Regions from separate parts of the Mycolicibacterium rhodesiae NBB3 genome, predicted to be linked through region 2. Evidence: predicted binding sites of a transcription regulator. Region 2 holds the regulator's gene; the other holds the start of a gene.
What was found. Region 2 encodes LexA, which represses DNA repair genes until DNA is damaged. Its sites were predicted from a motif close to CGAACANNTGTTCG; they were not measured.
Positions count from the first base shown of each region.

Region 1: the regulator LexA is predicted to act here: its motif matches at 1,532-1,545, upstream of MYCRHN_RS08195 (HNH endonuclease signature motif containing protein).

Region 1 covers NC_016604.1:1,700,759-1,704,172, forward strand. The annotation lists gene MYCRHN_RS08190 (potassium transporter Kup) at 1-1,446, shown strand, start outside; gene MYCRHN_RS08195 (HNH endonuclease signature motif containing protein) at 1,665-3,152, shown strand; gene MYCRHN_RS08200 (GtrA family protein) at 3,161-3,414, opposite strand, start outside.
Region 2 covers NC_016604.1:5,664,744-5,668,157, forward strand. The annotation lists gene nrdR (transcriptional regulator NrdR) at 1-279, opposite strand, end outside; gene MYCRHN_RS27245 (LysM peptidoglycan-binding domain-containing protein) at 442-891, opposite strand; gene lexA (transcriptional repressor LexA) at 1,100-1,801, shown strand; gene MYCRHN_RS27255 (sunset domain-containing protein) at 1,798-3,414, opposite strand, start outside.

The sequences.
Region 1 (3,414 bases), 2.5 Mb from region 2:
GTGATCATCGTCGGGTTGTTCTCGGTACAGAGCCGAGGCACCGCGACCGTAGGCCGGTTCTTCGGGCCGGTGATGATCCTGTGGTTCACGGCGATCGGCGCGTGCGGGATTCGCGGCATCATCGACAACCCCGAGATCCTCAAGGCGTTGTCGCCGACGTACGCACTGGACTTCATGGCCGGCCACTTCCACATCGCGTTCTTCGCGCTTGCCGCGATCGTGCTTTCGGTGACGGGCGCCGAGGCGCTGTACGCAGACATGGGGCACTTCGGCAGGCGCGCGATCACCTACGGATGGCTCGGTCTGGTCCTGCCCGCGTGCACGCTCAACTACTTCGGCCAGGGCGCGCTGGTGCTCAGCGACGAGTCGACGGTATCTGCACCGTTCTTCCTGTTGACGCCTGAGTGGGCGCGAATTCCCATGGTGCTCTTGGCGACTGCGGCGACGGTGATTGCGTCGCAGGCGGTGATCACCGGTGCCTTCTCGGTGGCCTCGCAGGCCGCGCGGCTGGGCTATCTGCCGAGGCTGCGTATCGAGCACACCTCTGCGTCGACCATCGGGCAGATCTACGTGCCGTGGATCAACGCCGCGCTGATGGTGGCGGTGCTGATCCTGGTGTTCGCGTTCCGCAGTTCGGCGGCCCTGGCCTACGCCTTCGGTATGGCGGTCACCGGAACCATCACGATCACCACCACATTGTTCTTCTACTACGCCCGAACGCGGTGGGGTTGGCCGCTGTGGGGTGTGCTGATCGGTGGCGGTCTGCTGCTCGTGGTGGACCTGATGTTCTTCGCGGCCAACCTCACCAAGCTGGTGCACGGTGCGTGGCTGCCGCTGACCATTGCCGTCGTCACCTTCACCGTGATGACGACGTGGCAGAAGGGCCGCAGAATCATCACGCGCGCAAGGGAGAAGGCGGAGGGGCCGCTGCGCGAATTCGTCGACGAACTAGTGCATCTGGATCCGCCGCTGGTCCGGATCCCGGGCACCGCGGTCTTTTTGAACCGCGGGAGAGACACTGCACCGCTGGCAATGCGCGCCATCGTGGAGCACAACCACGTGCTGGCCGAGCACGTGATCATCTTGACCGTCGAGACCGAGAACGTGCCGCGCCTACCCGACTCCGAGCGAATGAGTCACGACGACCTCGGCTATGCGAGCGATGGGATCGTCCATGTGGAGGCCCGCTACGGATACATGGAGCGGCCGAACGTGCCGCATGCGCTCGCGATGCTCGATCCGGCGGACACCGAGGGTCCGATCGACCTCGAGAACGCGTCCTACTTCCTGTCGAAGCTCGACCTGTGTCGCGGGGACGCGCCGACAATGGCGCCGTGGCGCAAACGGCTTTTCATCGCCACAGCGCACATCACCGCCGACGCCGCGGCACACTTCGGCCTCCCACTCGACCGGACTGTCATCGTCGGTTCGCGTATCCAGGTCTGAGCCGCCCAGTGGTTATCCCCAATCGCGGTTTTATCCACAGGTTGGGGTTGAGCTGGTGGTTCGGCGTTCCGGTGGGGATTACTGTCGAACTTATGTTCGATTCGTTGGTGGCGGCGGCGCTCGGTAGCCGAGGGGTTTCGTCGGTGGGGGCGTGGGCGCGGGTGGAGAACGCCGCCTGTGCCCAGCGCTTGTTCGCCTGCGCCGATTAGCTCGAGCGGATGCTGGCCGCCGACGGGTCAGACAATCGGGATCAGTGGTGCCTGGACAATTGGGGTGCCGTGGCCGCCTCGGTGGCCGCCGCCCAGCAGGTGTCGTTGGGGGTGGCCTCCCATCAGTTGGCGATCGCCGACGCGCTGCGCCGACGACTGCCGCGGGTCGCCGAGGTGTTCGCCGCCGGCGCCATCTCCTACCGGCTGATCTCGGCGGTCGTGGCCCGTACCCGGCTGATCACAGACCGCGATGCGATGGCCAAAGTCGACATCGAGATCGCCGCCCGGGTCCAGCAGTGGGGAACACTGTCGGCGCACAACACCGAGATCGAGATCGACTACTGGGTGGATCGGTATGACCCCGCGGCGGTGCGGCGCACCGAATACTCCGCGCGTGGTTGCCATGTCGATGTCCGCGACCCTGAGGACGGATCGGGTACTGCATGGCTGGAGGCCAGACTGTTGGCCACCGACGCCGAGGCCGTCGATCAACGCCTGGACGCGATCGCTGCCACGGTGTGTGAGAACGATCCGCGCACTCACGAGCAGCGCCGCGCCGCCGCGTTGGGTGCGCTGGGACAACTCGCTGAGCGCCTGGTCTGCGGATGCGAGGATCCCGACTGCGACGCCGCGCAGAAGCAGCCCAGTGCGGTGGTGGTACATGTCGTCGCCCATGAGGAGTCGCTGTCCGATGACACCCCCGCACGGTTGGACGGTACGAACCCGCCGCTGTTCGACAAGCCGCTGAGCGAGGTGACCTGGGGTGAAGCGACCGCCCCCACACCGCCGCCGACCAACGGGCCCGCCAAGACCCCGCCGGCGGTGCTGCTGGGCGGTGGGATGCTGCCCGCACCACTGGTGGCCGCGAAGGTGGCCGGCACTGCGAAGATCGTCCCGATCCGCCATCCCGGGGATGCGCCACCGGAGCCGCGCTATATCCCCTCGGCGCTGTTGGCGACGTTCATCCGCTGCCGCGATATGACATGCCGCTTCCCGGGCTGCGACCAGCCCGCCCAGCGCTGCGACATCGACCACACCATCGCCTACCCGCACGGGCCGACCCAAGCCTCGAACCTCAAATGCCTGTGCCGACAACATCACCTGCTCAAAACGTTCTGGGGCTGGCGCGACGAACAACACCCCGACGGCACCGTTGTGTGGACCTGTCCCCAAGGCCAGACCTACACCACCTATCCCGGCAGCCGGTTACTGTTCCCGACCCTGTGCCGACCCACCGCACCCGTCACCGTTCGCGTCACCCCTGACCCCGACACCACGAACCGCACCCTGGCCATGCCCCGACGCACCACCACCCGCGCACACAACCGCTCCCAAGCCATCAACGACGAACGCCGAGACAACGAACACACCATCCAGGCCGAAGCAGAAGCGCACCGGCAGAAGCAGCGCGAGAACGCCGGAAACGACTGCGACAACGCGTATTTCCCCACCCACCCCCGACCCCCAAGCAACGACGACGACCCGGCACCGTTTTGAGGTCGGCGCTATTTCCGGAAGACCACCCAGCGCATCATGCTGTACATGAACACCGCCTCGCACGCGCCGGCTCCGAGGCGAGCGACGCGGTAGTCCACACCAAGCGCGGCCAGCAGGCTGGACACCCCGAGGATGAACGCCAGGTAGTTCACCACCACCACGACGACGTAGATCGCGAGCTGCGGTCCGACTGGTGCGTGCGAGGAGAAGTTGAAGATCCGATTGAGGACGTAGCTCAACGCGAACGCACATGCGTACGCGA
Region 2 (3,414 bases):
GCGCACCGCATCTTCCACCTGCTGGGCGAGCAGATTCAGCGCGTCGTCGTCGACCTGTCGCCCCTGGCAGGCGCGACGCACACCCTTGACGACCTTCTCCCGGCTGAACGGTTCGGTGACGCCGCTGCGTTTGACCACTGCGAGAACCGCGGTCTCGACCGTCGTGAAACGACGACCACACTCCGGACACGATCTGCGGCGCCGAATGGCTTGGCCTTCGTCGGTTTCCCGGGAGTCGACGACCCTGGAATCGGGATGGCGACAGAACGGACAGTGCATCACCGCTCCTTCGCCGAGCCAACAAATGACTACCTCAACCGCCTCTGAGCGTACCTGCGTGGCAGTCCGCCAGCCCAGATTCGTGCCCAATGCGGCGGGCCTCGTCATTGCCCGTGCGAATACGCTTGTGCGGTCGAGGTTTTCACCGGACACGACACACCGTCAGCTGATTGGCGCGATCAGCGTCTGGCCGGCGTGCACTGAGACGGAGTCGAGGTGGTTGAGTTCGCGGATCCGGTCGACGACCGGGCCCACCGGTGCGTCGGGGGCCACCCGCCCGGCCACCTGCTGCAGCGTCTCGCCGGTCTGCACCTGGACCACGGCCAACCGGTCGGGCACCGGCGCCGATTCCCCGACGACCCCGCCGAACTGTGCCACCAGGCCGAGCCACACCGTGATCCCGGCGGCGACCAGCGCCAGCAGGACCGTGGTGACCGGGGTGATCGGCTTGCGACGATGCGAGGCGCGCGATACCAGCACGCCCGAGTTGCGGTACCGCACCGGTGCACCGCCCGGCCGACGCGAAACAGGGCGCCGCCGGGCGCCGGCAGGCCGAATTCCGGGCCTGACCACTGGTATTGCCCGGTTCTCCCGGGTCTCGAGAATCGTCATCTTCCTGCCTTCCGGTTCGAGTCTTTCGCTCTTGTGTTCGAACATACTCGATCATCTGTTCGATTAATAGAACATGTGATCGAACTGTTGCCGAACGATATCGCGGCCCACCGACAAGTCCTGTCCGCCCGCATCCGCACGCCGGCAGCGCGCGACACGCCTCGAACACATGTTTGATTAATCGTCGGCCAAGGGCTACATTCGCGCCATGGATTCGGACAGCGGTACCCCGAACGGCACGGACAGCACGGGTGGGCGCGGTGGGCTCGATACTGGTCTGACGGAGCGTCAGCGCACCATTCTCGACGTGATCCGCGCCTCGGTGACCACCCGCGGCTATCCCCCGAGTATCAGAGAGATCGGCGACGCGGTCGGCCTGACATCGACGTCATCGGTGGCTCATCAGCTGCGCACCTTGGAGCGCAAGGGCTACCTGCGCCGCGACCCCAATCGTCCGCGTGCCGTGGACGTGCGCGGCGCCGACAGCCTCCCCTCGATCGTCGCCACCGATGTCGCCGGGTCCGATGCTCTGCCGGAGCCGACATTCGTACCGGTGCTGGGCCGCATCGCCGCCGGTGGACCGATCTTGGCCGAAGAGGCTGTCGAGGATGTCTTCCCGCTACCACGAGAACTGGTCGGCGAAGGTTCACTGTTCCTGCTGAAGGTGGTCGGCGACTCCATGGTCGACGCGGCGATCTGCGACGGCGACTGGGTGGTCGTGCGTCAGCAGAACGTCGCCGACAACGGTGACATCGTGGCCGCGATGATCGACGGCGAGGCGACGGTGAAGACGTTCAAGCGCACCCGCGGTCAGGTGTGGCTGATGCCCCACAACCCCGCATTCGACCCTATTCCCGGCAACGACGCAGCCGTGCTGGGCAAGGTTGTGACGGTCATCCGTAAGGTCTAGCGGACGTCGTCGTCGGCGACGAAACCGTTCACCCGTGCGAGTTCTTCACTCGCGAACCATATTTCGGCACTGGCGTCCTCGTACATCGTGCTGCCGGGCGCCCAGTACACGCCTGTCTTGGTGTTGGCCTTGACCGGATATCCGTCCGGCGCCTGGTTCGGGTCGTCGAGCGGCATCAGGAACGCTATCCGCGGCTCGGGCTCGTCGACCTCGATTCGCGCGTGCCGCCCGGTGTCGGTGAGCGGATCGCGGGCGATCACCGGGGGAACGGTGATGACGGCCGTCGGCGCGGTGTCCACCGCGTCGGAGTCCTCATCCTCGGCGGGTTCGACAGATTCGACGGGTTGGTCGGGTTCGTCAAAGGGTGCCGGCGGCTCCTCCTGGACGTCCGGCGGAGGGGCTCCCCACACGTCGTCGTCCGGTGCGTGAACCTCGTCGCTGCGCAGCCACTCCTCGACATGAGACCGATCGTCGTCATGCGGTGGTGCCTCTTCGCCGTGCGGCAGGTCGTGCCCGTGGGGCTCATCGACACCGTGGGGAGCTGACCCCAACCCCTCACTGGCGTAGCGGTCGCCGAACATCGCCGCGGCGTACTCGTCGTCGGTGGTCATTCGCTCAGGTGAGCCGCCAGTGCCGTAGGCGCTTTCAGACTCACCTCCGAACCTGTTGTCCGCCATCGGATAACCGTCCGGCGCGAAGGGGTCTTCACCCTTGCGCCGCCGCAGCAGTGTCGCCAGCAACACAGCGCCGACGAGGATCACCAACGGCACCAGTGCCAGCAGCCACCACCAGCTGAACTTGAACCAATTCTTACCGCCGGAATCGTCGGATGCCTGCGAGCCGTTGGGTGCCTCGGGCGACTTCTGCCCCGGGACCTCGAGGCCGGACAGTTCGGAAGCCAGATTCGCCGGTTCGGTCGTGAATTGGTTCTTCGACCGATCCCACGAGACGACACCGCCGCTGAATCTCTGCGTGACGACATCGCCGGCTTCGGTCTGATCGGCCATCGGCGCGCCCAGCGCGCCCTTCGCCCCTTCCAGCCGGTCCCACGCCGCCGCCATGGCGCCGCGCACGATCACCGCACCGTATTCGGGCGTCCAGAAGATGACCGGCTTGTCCTCAGCAGCAAAGCTGCTCATGCGGCTCTCGGTGGCGAGCCCGCCGTCGACCTCGCTGCTGATCGGGAAGCCGAGATCACCCTCGGGGCCACCCACGCTCTCGTACTTGGCCAGCACCTGGCCGGTCACGACGTTCGCGCCGGTCGCCGGCGTGTAGAAGATCGCGCCGCCGGCGAAGTTCTGCCGCAGGCCGTCCTTGCCGATGGGGGTCGCTTCGCCCTCGGCGGCGCCAAGGGGACCCAGCGCTCCCCCGGCGGCACGCCTGGCCGCGTTGATCGCCGCTTCGGGGTCGTCGGGAATCTTCAGGTCGCCGAGACGCGCCGCCAACTCCGGCGGCACCGTGGTGAAGGTCTTCTTCCGGAGGTCGTATGACAGTTCACCGCCCGTGAACTTCTGGCTGACGACACTGCCGCGGTAGACCTCATCCTCCGCAGGGACGCCGAGCTCTCCCGCCGAACCCCCGAGCGTGTCCCACGCGGCGTTGATCGGACCGCG